DNA from 2 places in the Streptomyces sp. NPDC001351 genome. Region 1 is predicted to be linked to the other one. Evidence: riboswitches for the same ligand, from Rfam matches in the RefSeq annotation. Region 1 holds a riboswitch; the other holds the start of a gene.
What was found. A riboswitch is a leader RNA that binds a small molecule or an ion and turns the genes downstream of it on or off. The one in region 1 is predicted to bind ZMP and ZTP.

Region 1 (6,863 bases):
GACCGGCAGGTGCGCGCCGCCAGGCTGCGCTACCGCCGCCGCCGGGACGCGCTCGTCGCGGAACTCGCGCGGCGGGCCCCGCAGGTCGGTGCCACGGGTATCGCGGCGGGCCTGCACGTGGTGCTGCGGCTGCCGCCGGGCACCGAGCAGGCGACGCTGCGAGCGGCGGCCTGGCAGGGCCTCGCGGTGCACGGGCTGCACCGCTACCGGCACCCGCTCGCGACCGTGGAGCCGCACGACGCACTGGTGGTGGGCTACGGGACCCCACCGGACAGCGCATGGGCGGGCACCCTGGACGCGCTGTGCGCGGCACTGCCGGAGGTGTAGCCCTCAAGGCCCGCGGAAAGCGCTCCCGGTGCCGGTCGTGGCCGCGCATCCGGACGTCGCGCACCGGCCACGAGCAACCGCCCGACGGGCTCCGCGGCTACCGGCGGATGAGCAGCCGGAGGAAGAACCGCTCACGCCGCCGCTTCCGTGGTGGTCGGGGCGTCCGTCGTCGGTGCCTCCCCGAACCGCGCCAGCGCCAGCGCCCCCGCGACGGCGACCAGGAACCCCAGCACCGCAAGCCAGGCGAGCCCCTCCCGGGTGCGGTCCCCGAGCCACACCACACCCACCGCCGCAGGACCGATCGTCTCGCCGATCACCATCCCGGCGGTGGCCGTGGTCACCGAGCCGCGCTGCAACGCCGAGGTCAGCAGCAGGAATGCGGCGCCTCCGCCGATGACGAGGGCGTACGTCGCCGGGTTGGTGAGCAGCTCTGACGGTGCGAGCGAGTCGATCAGCCGCACCGACACCTCCACCACCCCGAACCCGAACCCCGCGCCGAGGCCCAGCACCAGTGCCCGCCCCCGCCCGGACCACCGCCCCCCGAACAACCCGAGCAGCAGCACCAGGACGGCGATCGCGAGCATCGCGTACTTCAGCGCCGTCGACCCCTCGCGATCCCCCTCGGCTCCGGACGCCAGCCCCAGCATGGCGAGCCCGGCGCACACCACCCCGACCGCACCCCACTCCGTCCCGCTCAGCCGCACCTGCAGCAGGCGCGCCGCGACCACCCCGGTCACCGCCAGGCTGGACGCGAGCGCCGCGGCCACCGCGTAGATCGGGATCGACCGCAGGGCGGCGATCTGGAACAGGAACCCCAGCCCGTCCAGCGCCAGCCCGGCCAGATACCGCCACTGCCGCAAGGCCCGCAGCAGCAGCGCCGCCTCCCCGCCCTCACCCGTGTCGGCCGACCGCGCGGCAACCGCCTGCAAAACCGTCGCGGTACCGAAGCAGACCGCCGCGCCCAGCGCGCACACCATCCCAAAGATCACAAAGTGACTGTAGGGGAGACGCACGGGAACCGGCGACGCCCGGTGTCCGCTCTCACCGATCTCTGGCTTTGCACACCGGTGCAAGGTGCATGTCCGCGAGGGCCGTTGTCCCTGCCCCTGCTGCCGCCCGGCTCGGCTCCCCCGAACCACCGTCCACGACCCGGGCGGCAGGTTTCCACCATCGCCCCGACGCCCCTCGACCGGCTATCCGGTTACGGCTGAAAAGCCGCCGTTTTGTGGATAGCGCCGGGCTCACGGACCGCCCCAGTCCCCCGCAACGTCTGCGACGGCGTCTCCCCGTACGTCTGCCGATAGTGCCCGGTGAACCGCCCCAGATGCGCGAACCCCCAGCGCAGTGCCACCTCGGTGACCGTCCCCAGCGCCTGCCCGTCGGCGATCACGAGCAGATCGCGCCGGGCCAGATCCAGCCGTACGCGCCGCAGATACGCCAGTGGAGTCGTGGCCAGATGGCTCCGGAACCCCTCGCGCAGGCTGCGCGGACTCACCCGCGCCGCCACCGCCATGTCGGCCACCGAGATGGGCTCGTGGGCATGCTCGGCACAGAAGTCCGCGGCCCGCCGCACCGCATGGGGCAGCACCGCGGGCCCGCGGCCCGCCACCGCTTCGCTGAGCCGGTGCGGCTGCGCGTCCAGCAGACCGTCGACCAGCAACTGCTCGAAGTGCCCCACCGCCAGCGGCGATCGCGCCGCCAGCCCCGAGTCGGCGAACTCGGCGAACGCCCGCACCACCCGCAACCACGCCCGGACCACCCCCATCCGCGGATCCAGCACCGGTGCGAAGTGCAGTGGCACGGAGGGCAGTTCACCCAGCCGCACCGCGAGCGCCCGGTCGACGGTCTGCCGGGGAATGATCAGCACCCGGTTCAGCGTCTCCCCGCTCCACCGCATCGACAGCCGCTGCCCGGGATTGACGATGCTGAGCACGGAAGCCAGGGCGACCCCGTCCGCGGTGACGATGCCGTCCCCGGCGAGCGGCACATGGATGTTGTAGAACTCCGGCAACTCGCCGGGCGTGACGTCGACCTCCGCCCCGTACCCCAACTCGTACAGCGCCACGGCCCCTTCGTGCACGCACCGGAACCGCCCGTCGACCGGATGCTCGTCCAGCACCGTCAGCCGGTGCGGCGCGAACCGCTTGCTGACCAGCGCGTGCAACTCCTCGACGTCACGCCCCCGAAAGAGCAGCCCCCGCCCCGCACCCGCCGGCACGGCACCCGACCCGCCTTCGCCCATGACGGACATGCCTCTCGCCGCGTGTCTCCTGCGCCCGTACCGCCCGAGTTTCCCGGCCTCCGCGGGCCCTCGTCGAGGGCCGAAGGTCCCGAAGCCGAAGCCCGAAGCCCAGGCTGTACGGGAGTACGCCGCCCCCGTCGAGCGGCTCAGATCCCGAGCACTGCCCGCAACTGGGCGAGACCCCAGTCCAGGTCCTCCTTCGCGATCACCAGCGGAGGTGCGATCCGCACCGTCGGCCCGTGCGTGTCCTTCACCAGCACCCCCCGCTCCATCAGCTTCTCGGACACCTCCCGTCCGGTGCCGTACCGCGGTGCGATGTCGACACCCGCCCACAGCCCCCGCCCGCGGACCGCCTTCACCCGTCCCGTGCCGGTCAACGCCCGCAGTTCCCGGTGCAGATGACCGCCCAGCTCCGCGGACCGCGCCTGGAACTCGCCCGTCCGCAGCATCGCGATCACCTCCAGCGCCACCGCGCACGCCAGCGGATTCCCGCCGAACGTCGAACCGTGCTCACCGGGCCGGAACACTCCGAGGACATCGGCCGACGACACCACCGCCGACACCGGCACGATCCCGCCCCCCAGCGCCTTGCCGAGCACATACACATCCGGCACCACGCCCTCGTGCTCGCACGCGAAGGTCTTTCCGGTCCGTCCGAGACCCGACTGGATCTCGTCCGCCACGAACAGCACGTTCCGCTCCCGCGTCAGCTCCCGCACCGCCGGCAGATAGCCGGCCGGCGGCACCAGCACCCCCGCCTCGCCCTGGATCGGCTCCAGCAGCACCGCCACCGTGTTCTCCGTGACCGCCGACCGCATCGCCGTCAGGTCCCCGTACGGCACGATCTCGAAGCCCGGCGTGTACGGACCGAAGTCCGCCCGCGCCTCCGGGTCGGTGGAGAAGCTGACGAGGGTCGTCGTACGGCCGTGGAAGTTGTTGCCCGCGACCACGATCTTCGCCATCTCGGCGGGCACGCCCTTGATCCGGTAGCCCCACTTCCGGGCCGTCTTCACCGCCGTCTCCACCGCTTCCGCGCCGGTGTTCATCGGCAGCACCAGCTCCATCCCGCACAGGTCGGCGAGCTCGGAGCAGAACGCCGCGAACCGGTCGTGATGAAACGCCCTCGACGTCAGCGTCACCCGCTCCAGCTGCGCCTTCGCCGCCTCCACCAGGCGCCGGTTGCGATGCCCGAAGTTGAGCGCCGAGTAACCGGCCAGCAGGTCCAGATACCGCCTCCCCTCCACATCCGTCATCCACGCCCCGTCCGCGGAGGCGACGACCACGGGCAGCGGGTGGTAGTTGTGCGCGCTGTGTGCGTCGGCGGCGGCGATGAGTGTCTCCGTAGCGGTCACGGGATCTCCCGAAGGTGCCAGGTGCTGTGCGGGTGCCCCTTTCCTATCGTCGCTCGCATGGTGGACGCGGGACCTCTGCCTTTCGACGCGCCCGGTAGGCTGATCGACGGGTCGTGACTGGCGCGCAAGGATGGGACGGACCATCGGGGAGCGGCCCGTGCGTGACCGAGTGCCGTGCGCCTGGGCCAGACCGAGAACCGTGACCGCTTGCACGCCACGCCACCCGGAGGCCGACGACATGTCAGAGCAGCAGCCCCTCTCCACCGAGTCCACCGCCTTCCGTGCCGCCCTGGACGTGATCCGCGCGGTCGAGCCGCGGGTCGCCGACGCCATCGGTCAGGAGGTCGCCGACCAGCGCGAGATGCTCAAGCTGATCGCCTCCGAGAACTACGCCTCCCCGGCCACCCTCCTCGCGATGGGCAACTGGTTCAGCGACAAGTACGCCGAGGGCACCATCGGCCGCCGCTTCTACGCAGGCTGCCGCAACGTCGACACCGTCGAGTCCCTCGCCGCCGAACACGCCAAGGAGCTCTTCGGCGCCCGCCACGCCTACGTCCAGCCGCACTCCGGCATCGACGCCAACCTCGTCGCCTTCTGGTCCGTCCTCGCCGACCGGGTCGAGGCCCCCTTCCTGGAGAAGACCGGCGCCCGCCAGGTCAACGACCTCACCGAGGCCGACTGGGCCGAGCTCCGCCAGGCCTTCGGCAACCAGCGCATGCTCGGCATGTCCCTGGACGCCGGCGGCCACCTCACCCACGGCTTCCGTCCGAACATCTCCGGCAAGATGTTCGACCAGCGCTCCTACGGCACCGACCCCGCCACCGGCCTCATCGACTACGAGGCCCTGCGCGTCTCCGCCCGCGAGTTCAAGCCGCTGATCATCGTCGCCGGCTACTCCGCCTACCCCCGGCTGGTGAACTTCCGCATCATGCGCGAGATCGCCGACGAGGTCGGGGCGACCCTGATGGTGGACATGGCGCACTTCGCCGGCCTGGTCGCGGGCAAGGTGCTGACCGGCGACTTCGACCCGGTCCCGCACGCCCAGATCGTCACCACCACCACCCACAAGTCGCTGCGCGGCCCGCGCGGCGGCATGGTCCTGTGCGACGACTCCCTCAAGGACCAGGTCGACCGCGGCTGCCCGATGGTCCTCGGCGGCCCGCTCCCGCACGTCATGGCCGCCAAGGCCGTCGCCCTCGCCGAGGCGCGTCAGCCGTCCTTCCAGGACTACGCCCAGCGCATCGTCGACAACTCCCGCGCACTGGCGGAGGGCCTGATGCGCCGCGGCGCCACCCTCGTCACCGGCGGCACCGACAACCACCTCAACCTCATCGACGTGGCCACCTCCTACGGCCTCACCGGCCGCCAGGCCGAGGCGGCCCTGCTCGACTCGGGCATCGTCACCAACCGCAACGCCATCCCCGCCGACCCGAACGGCGCCTGGTACACCTCCGGCATCCGCATCGGCACCCCCGCCCTGACCACGCGTGGCCTGGGCACCGCCGAGATGGACGAGGTCGCGGGCCTGATCGACCGCGTCCTCACGACGGCCGAGCCGGGCACCACCAAGTCGGGCGCCCCGTCCAAGGCGCAGCACGTCCTCGACCCGAAGATCGCGGACGAGATCTCCCGCCGCGCCACCGACCTCGTGGCCGGCTTCCCGCTGTACCCGGAGATCGACCTGGGCTGACCAGCGCTTTCGTGGCTCCTCCCGCGGCGGTCCGGCACCCTGCCGGGCCGCCGCGCGGCATATCGGCAGCTCTGCCGGGCCGCAGCGGACGGATCGGTCCCCACCTGTTTCCGACCAGTTCCGGATCGGCTCGACAGACCTGAGAGAATGGTGAACATGGCCTCTGATCGTCCCCGCGTGCTCTCCGGAATCCAGCCCACCGCAGGCTCGTTCCACCTCGGCAACTACCTGGGCGCCGTCCGCCAGTGGGTGGCCCTGCAGGAGTCCCACGACGCGTTCTACATGGTCGTCGACCTGCACGCGATCACGGTTCCGCAGGACCCGGCCGAGCTGCGCGCCAACACCCGGCTCGCCGCCGCCCAGCTGCTCGCCGCCGGTCTCGACCCCGAGCGCTGCACGCTCTTCGTCCAGAGCCATGTCCCCGAGCACGCCCAGCTGGCCTGGGTCATGAACTGCTTCACCGGCTTCGGCGAGGCGAGCCGTATGACCCAGTTCAAGGACAAGTCCGCCAGGCAGGGCGCCGACCGCGCCTCCGTCGGCCTGTTCACGTACCCGATCCTCCAGGTCGCCGACATCCTGCTCTACCAGGCCAACGAGGTCCCGGTCGGCGAGGACCAGCGCCAGCACGTCGAGCTCACCCGCGACCTCGCCACGCGCTTCAACGGCCGCTTCGGCGAGACCTTCACCATCCCGAAGCCGTACATCCTCAAGGAGACGGCGAAGATCTACGACCTGCAGGACCCGTCGATCAAGATGAGCAAGTCGGCGTCCACGCCGAAGGGCCTCATCAACCTCCTCGACGACCCCAAGGCCACCGCCAAGAAGGTCAAGAGCGCCGTCACCGACACCGACACCGTCATCCGCTACGACGCCGAGAACAAGCCGGGCGTCAGCAACCTGCTGACCATCTACTCGACCCTGACCGGCAGGACGATCGCCGAACTGGAGCAGGAGTACGAGGGCAAGATGTACGGCGCGCTCAAGACGGACCTCGCCGAGGTCATGGTCGAGTTCGTGACGCCCTTCCGGGAGCGCACCCAGCAGTACCTGGACGACTCGGAGACGCTGGACTCGATCCTGGCCAAGGGCGCGGAGAAGGCCCGCGCCGTCGCCGCGGAGACCCTCTCCCAGGCGTACGACAAGGTGGGCTTCCTGCCCGCCAAGCACTGACGCGCACCGGCGCACGCATGCACCACTCGGCAGAGCGCTGCACATCACTACGGTTGCGCCTGCCCGCGACCCGGCCGTGGCC
Region 2 (6,863 bases), on a different contig from region 1:
CCCACCCTGATCGCCGTACGGCTGCTGCTGGGCGCGGGCCTCACCCTCGGCCTGGTGTGCCTGTCGGTGCTGGCCGCCGACTGCGCCAAGGGCCGCGCCCCGGGCGGGATGTTCGGCTCGCTGGAGTTCTTCTCCAAGGCCGGCGCGGTCGCCGCCGGAGTGGCCGCGGCGGCGGGCAGCGCCCGCTTCGGCCCGGCCGCACCCGTGCTGACCGGCAGCGCGGCCGCCGCCGTCACCGTACTGGTCACTGTCCTCCCTCCGCTGACCCTCCGCACCCGCAGGAGCCGCTGATGCCCTCGCTGATCCGTCCCCAGACCTCGTCCGGGGGGACCGCGGTCTCGCCCTGCCCGCCCGCCACCGCAGCCGCGCCCGCCGGGCTCCCCTCCGCCGACGACGCCGTGGCCCACACGCTCCTCAACTGCCTGCTGCGCGAGGTGTCGGGCCCCGAGCACCAGTCGGTCGTCGCCGACGGCCGGCTGCTGCTGCGGCTGCCCCGCCGCGGAGTGCTGCTGCGGGTCGCGCTGCGCCGCACCTCGCTGCTGGGCGCACACCGCTTCACCGGCCCCGTGAGCGAACAGGGCGAGGACGGCTGGTCGGAGGTGGACTGGCGGCGCCTGGCCGAGTACACGCACGACGAGCTGTCACTGCGCACCGGCGTGCGCAACGAGGAGTTCCTCGATCAGATCGCCTCCAGCCACGACGCCATCACCACCGCACTCGCCGCCACGCGCCCGGCCCGCCTCCCCGACGACCGGCTCTCCGCCTATCTGGCCTCCGAGCAGTCCCTGCTGTTCGGGCACCGCTTCCACCCCACACCCAAGGCCCGCACCGGCGACCCGCGTGCCTGGTCCGCGTACGCGCCCGAGGTCGGAGCCTCCTTCCCGCTGCGGCATCTCGCCGTCCGCGCCCATCTGATCGCCGAGGAGTCCGCGGACCCGTCGGCGACCGCCCCGCTGGACGGACTGCGCACGGACGTCCCCGAGGGCTACCGGCTGCTGCCCGCCCACCCCTGGCAGTACGAGACGCTCCGGGCCCACCCGGCCCTGCGGGCCGCCCTCGACCGCGGTGACATCCTCGACCTGGGCCCGGGCGGACACCCCTTCGCGGCCACCGCGTCGGTGCGCACCCTCTACGACGGGGAGACGTTCCTCAAGTTCAGCCTGAACGTCCGGATCACCAACTGCCTGCGCAAGAACAGCAGTTACGAGCTGTCCGGCGCCGTCGCCCTGACCCGGCTGCTGGCCCCGGCACTCGCCGACCTGGCCGGCCGCTTCCCCGGCAGCGCCGTGCTGCGCGAGCCGGCCTACCGCACGCTGGCCCTGCCCGGCCCGGACGGCACCCCCGACCGCGACCTGTTCGAGGGCTTCGGCGTCATCGTCCGCGAGGGCCTGCCGCGCCGCCTCGCCCCGGGCACTGTTCCCCTGCTCGCGGCGGCCGTCGCCGACGAGCATCCGACCGGCGCCGCCCACATCTCACGCCTTCTCGACGGAGCGGACGTACGCACCACCCTCGCCTGGTGGTCGACGTATCTCGACCTGCTCGTCCCGCCCGTCCTGGCCGCCTACTTCGACCACGGCCTGGTCCTGGAACCCCACCTGCAGAACGTCCTGGTGTGTGTCGGCGCCGACGGCATGCCCGCCCAGGTCCTCTTCCGCGACCTGGAGGGCGCCAAGCTCGTCCCCGAGCACCACGCCGGGACGCTGGCCGCGCTGCCGCCCGATGTCGCGGGCCCGATGACGTACGACGCGCAGCGCGGCTGGGACCGGGTCGTCTACTGCCTGCTCGTCAATCACATCGCCGAGCTGCTCGCCGCCCTCGCCGACCTGCACCCGCAGGCGGAGGCGGCCCTGTGGGCCCGGGTGCGCGCCACACTCCAGGCGTACGCCGACGGCCATGGCTGTCCGCCGAGGCTCGCCGCCCTGCTCGCCGGGGTGCCGCTGCCCGCCAAGGCCAATCTGCTCACCCGCTGGGAGCGCAAGGCGGACCGGGACGCCGGGTATGTCCGGCTGCCGTCCCCGCTCGCCGAGGACATCCTGCGGGACACCTCCGGGAGCGCCCGATGACCGACCCGACGCCTGCGGTCCGCGACCGCGTCCTGTCCCTGCCCGCCACCGAACTGCCCGCGTACGTCTACGACTTGGCGGCGCTGCGTGCCCATGCCGCCGCGGTGCGGGCCGCACTGCCCGAGCGGGTCGAGGTCTACTACGCCGCCAAGGCCAACCCGGAGCCGGAGATCCTCGGCGCGCTCGGCCCGTACGTGGACGGCTACGAGGTCTCCTCGGGCGGTGAACTCGCCCATGTGGCCGAGGCGGTGCCGGACCGGCCGCTCGCCTTCGGTGGTCCCGGCAAGACGCCGGACGAGGTGCGGGCCGCGCTGGAGCTCGGCGTCGAGCGATTCCATGTGGAGAGCGAGTACGAGCTGCGCATGCTGGCCGAGCTGGCGCGGACGTCCGCACCGGGACGACGGGTGGCGGTTCTGGTCCGAGTCAATCTTCCGGTCGCGGACGGGGCGCTTGCGGGCAGCTCACTGGCGATGGGGGGCCGTCCGACGCCTTTCGGTCTGGACCCGGCGCAGGCCGTCGGCATCGCCCGGGCGCTGGCCGACGGCATGTATCCGCACCTTGAACTACGGGGTGTTCACGCGCACCTGGCCAGTGGCCTGGAGGCGGCGGAACACCTGGCGGTGGCCGAATCCGTGGTGTCCTGGGCGAGGGGCCTCGGTGTACCGCTCGCCGAGGTCAACGTCGGCGGCGGCATGACCGTCGACTACACCGATCCGGAGCGCCGCTTCGACTGGGCCGCGTACGGCAGCGGGCTCGCCCGTCTCACCGAAGCGCACCCGGAGCTGACCCTGCGCATCGAACCGGGGCGGGCGCTGACGGCGTACTGCGGCTGGTACGCCACCGAGGTGCTGGACGTGAAGCGCAGCCACGGCGAGGAGTTCGCGGTGGTCCGTGGCGGCACCCATCATCTGCGGACTCCGGCGACGAAGGGGCACGACCAGCCCTGTTCCGTGCTGAAGGTGGACGCCTGGCCGCACCCGTGGCCGCGGTCGGCCGCCGAAGGCGACCGGGTCACTCTGGCGGGGCAGCTGTGCACGCCGAAGGACGTCCTGGCCCGCCGGGTGCCCGCGCCGGGGCTCAGGGCCGGCGACCGGGTGGTGTTCTCACTCGCGGGCGCCTACGCCTGGAACATCTCCCACCACGACTTCCTGATGCACCCCCGGCCCGGTTTCCACTTCCTTCACCCTTCAACCGCAGGGCTGTGATCAGGCCACCGGCACAGCGAAAGGGCCGCCCAAAGAGGGGCGGCCCTTTCGCTGTGCGCGGACGTTCGATGCGGCGTCGGTGTGTTACAAGGCCCCCGGGAACCCGCTTGCGGCTCCCATGCGGGCGACCCGGTCCAGCTGCTCGAGGTTGTTGAGGCGGTTCAGATGCTGCAGCTGCTCGGACGGGCGCGGCACCTCGGCCCTGCGCTCCGCCGGGATGCCGCTCTGGGCGAGCGAGTCGAGCGTGGAGATCGGGTTGAGCTCGCTCGCGTCCTTGTTCTGGATGGTCGCGTCGGACGCACAGGCAAGCGGCGCGGCAAGGGCGGTGATTCCTGCGGCGAGACCAACGGCGGCGACGATACGTCGTGTTGAGATCATGCTTCGCACAACGTCAGCGGGCCTGCGGCGGTCACGGCCGCGCCACGCCACTCACCCGTCAGGGGCAGTGCTCCGGCTGCGCTTGCCGAGGCTGCCACGGCGGAGGAGCCTCAAAGGAGAGGTCCTGCGCGGCCCGCACCTCCTCGGGTCGCGGCCCTCGAAGGAGGTCATCATGGGCACCACGGCAACTCCCGGCTTCAACGCGGACACCCTGCGCAAGGGGATCGAAGGACACACTGCGGCGGATCTTCTGTCGCTCTACGCGGACGACGCGCAGATACGCATCGTGGACCGCAACACCCAGCCCAGCCAGCCCAAGGTTCTACGCGGTCGCCAGGAGATCGGCGCGATGTTCGAGGACATCTACAGCCGTGACATGACGCACAAAGTGGACCAGTGCATCATTCAGGGCGACCACGCCGCCTACAGCCAGTCCTGCCAGTACGCGGACGGGACGCGTGTCCTGGCGGAGTCGATGATCACATTGCGCGACGGCAAGATCGCCGAAGAGGTCCTGATCCAGGCATGGGACGAGTAGGCGGCAGAACCGCGAGGGTCCAGGTCACCTCCCGCTTGACCTGGACCTTCTCGGCCCGTGCGGCGTTCGGGCGGATACGTCCGGCCCGGCCTCGGGCGAGGACGGCAGAACGGCTGGCGTCGGTGGCCCTGCTGCGGTCGGTGCTGAGAGCGAGGCGGTCCCGCCGGCTTCCCGCTGCGCGCAGACGCCGTGTCCTGCACCGGTGAGAGCGGCCCCTGACTGCCGTAGCGGCTCGGCTAGTCTGAGGGCGGGCCGTGACTGGCGCTGAGGTGGAGCACCACCGGGGAGCGGCCACGCAGAGCCGATGCCGTGCGCCTGGGCGATATCGTCACACCAGCCCAGGAGTGGATCATGCCCCAGGCCCGGCTCATCGACGGCACCTCCCTCGCCCGGCGCATCGTCGAGGAGACCGCCAAGCGGGCGGCCGACCTCACCGAACGGACCGGAACGGCGCCCTGTCTGGCCACGGTTCTGGTCGGCGAGGACCCCGCCTCCGTCACCTACGTCCGGATGAAGCGGAACCGCTGCCGCACGGCCGGTATCGAGTCGCGCCAGGTGGAGCTTCCCGCCGCCACGACCACCGAGGAACTCGTCGGCGCCCTGCACGCCCTGTCGGACGACCCCGGTGTGCACGGCATTCTGCTGCAGCACCCGATGGGCGAGCACATCGACGAGCGAGCCGCGTTCGAGGCGATCGCGCCCGAGAAGGACGTCGACGGCGTCACCTTCGCCTCGTTCGCGACGATGAGCTTCGGCCTGCCGGGCTTCGTGTCGTGCACGCCGGGCGGCATCATGCGGCTGCTCGACGAGTACGGCGTCGACCCGTCCGGGAAGCGGGCCGTGGTCGTGGGCCGCAGCGCCATCCTCGGCAAGCCGGTCGGCATGCTGCTGCTCGCCCGCGACGCGACGGTGACGTACTGCCACTCCCGTACCCGGGACCTGTCCTCGGTCGTGCGGGAGGCGGACATCGTGGTCGCCGCCGTGGGGCGGCCGCGGCTGATCCGGGGCGAGGACATCAAGCCCGGCGCCGTCGTGATCGACGCCGGCTACAACCCGGGAAACGTCGGTGACGTCGACTTCGACTCCGCCGTGGAGCGGGCCGGGCTGATCACTCCGGTGCCGGGCGGTGTCGGTCCGATGACGATCGCCACGCTGCTGGAGCAGACCGTGGATGCCGCCGCCCGGCAGCTCGGGGTGTGATCAGCGCATCCAGGCGCTGTAGTCCATGACGTCGCCTGCCTTGACGCCGTACTGCGGCTCCGCCTTGGTGAAGACGGTCTCCAGGCCGAGGACCGCACCGGTGGACGGCTGCATGATCAGCATCACGCGGTAGCCGGCGCCCTGGTACTCGTACGCCTGGCCGCGCCGCCCGAGCCGGTCCGTGACCTGGCCGACCGGCCGCAGCCCTTCGGTGCCCGCGAGAAGCCGGGCGAGCGTCGCGGACTCGCGGGCGCCGAGGGTCCAGTGGTCGAGCAACACCGCGACGCCGTCGAGGAGTTCGGGGGTGGTCAGCTCGGTGTGGGTGGACGTGGCCTCCTGGAGGTAGGCCCGCAGCCGCGCCGTGTCGTTGGGCGGCGGCGACTCGGGCGGCGCGTCGCTCCAGCTCGGCGGATAGGTCTGCCTGCTGATGACATGGCCGTCCTCGACCAGGTGCGGATCGCCGCCGTCGTCACGCAGGACCGGCCGGCCGGGGTGGCGCGGGTCGGTCGCCACCACGAGCTCGGTGTGGCTGTCGTCCGCCTTCCAGCGCACGACGCGCTCCTCCGGGAGCGTCACCGGGGGCTTGTCGTCGCTCATGCCCATGCTCCAGGACTGCACATGCGTGCCCTTGCGCAGCTTCGGCGCACCCTCCGCCGTGACCTGCCGCTGTGCCCGGTCGGCCAGTACCCGAAGGGGTACGGGGGTGGAGTCGGCCTCGACGACGAGCGGGCGGGGCGCGGCGATCGCGGGGGTGGTGCCGGGGCCGCTGAGCAGCAGTGTCAGCGCGGTCGCGGCGACGACGGCGGTGGCGGCGAGGCCCCAGACGAGCCGGGTGCGGCGGCGGCCCGTGGGGCGTTCGTGCAGCAGCCGGCTGAGCCGGCGTTCGGCGTGGTGGTCGAGGGGGCCGTCGCCGTAGTGGGGACCGTCGACCGGCACCGGGTTGGCGCGGCGCAGGAGTTCGAGTTCGTCAGCCATGGCCGTGTTCCTTCGAGGCGGTCGCGTCGGCGGAGGTCACGCTGGGGCGCAAAGGACCCATGCGGTCTATCTCGGCTCTCAGCCGGAGCCGGGCGCGGTGCAGCCGCATCGATGCGGCCCTCGTTCCGCAGCCGAGGGCGACGGCGACCTCGTCGATGCCCAGTTCCTCCCATGCCGTCAGGCGCAGCACCTCCTGGTCGGCCTCGGACAGCCGGGCCAGCGCCTCGTGCACCCAGCCGCCCGGGGTGTCGGCGTCGGGGCTCGCCACGATCTGCCGGCCGTGCGCGGTCTCGTCGTTGCCCAGGCGGTCGACCAGCCGGCGGCGCCGCCCGTAGCCCCGTACCGCGTTCGAAAGGCAGTTGCGGGCCACGCCGTACAGCCAGGGCAGGGGGGATCCCGGCAGGTCGGCCCGGCGTCGCCAGGCGACCGTGAACACCTCCGCCACCACTTCCTCCACCTCGCTGGTCCGCCCGTCCAGTCGCCGCGCGACATAGCGGCTGACCG

Region 2: another riboswitch for ZMP and ZTP. It lies ahead of ACFY1U_RS31885 (bifunctional 5,10-methylenetetrahydrofolate dehydrogenase/5,10-methenyltetrahydrofolate cyclohydrolase); the one in region 1 lies ahead of ACFY1U_RS07485 (glycine hydroxymethyltransferase).

Annotation. Positions count from the first base shown of each region.
Region 1 is NZ_JBIAWS010000002.1:409,881-416,743, forward strand. Features, by position in the region: gene ACFY1U_RS07465 (PLP-dependent aminotransferase family protein) at 1-327, shown strand, start outside; gene ACFY1U_RS07470 (hypothetical protein) at 459-1,304, opposite strand; gene ACFY1U_RS07475 (AraC family transcriptional regulator) at 1,529-2,578, opposite strand; gene rocD (ornithine--oxo-acid transaminase) at 2,716-3,921, opposite strand; ZMP/ZTP riboswitch at 4,025-4,114, shown strand; gene ACFY1U_RS07485 (glycine hydroxymethyltransferase) at 4,160-5,611, shown strand; gene trpS (tryptophan--tRNA ligase) at 5,768-6,781, shown strand.
Region 2 is NZ_JBIAWS010000009.1:277,300-284,162, forward strand. Features, by position in the region: gene ACFY1U_RS31860 (MFS transporter) at 1-291, shown strand, start outside; gene ACFY1U_RS31865 (IucA/IucC family protein) at 291-2,063, shown strand; gene ACFY1U_RS31870 (type III PLP-dependent enzyme) at 2,060-3,268, shown strand; gene ACFY1U_RS31875 (hypothetical protein) at 3,353-3,646, opposite strand; gene ACFY1U_RS31880 (nuclear transport factor 2 family protein) at 3,819-4,184, shown strand; ZMP/ZTP riboswitch at 4,429-4,512, shown strand; gene ACFY1U_RS31885 (bifunctional 5,10-methylenetetrahydrofolate dehydrogenase/5,10-methenyltetrahydrofolate cyclohydrolase) at 4,536-5,384, shown strand; gene ACFY1U_RS31890 (CU044_5270 family protein) at 5,385-6,359, opposite strand; gene ACFY1U_RS31895 (RNA polymerase sigma factor) at 6,352-6,863, opposite strand, start outside.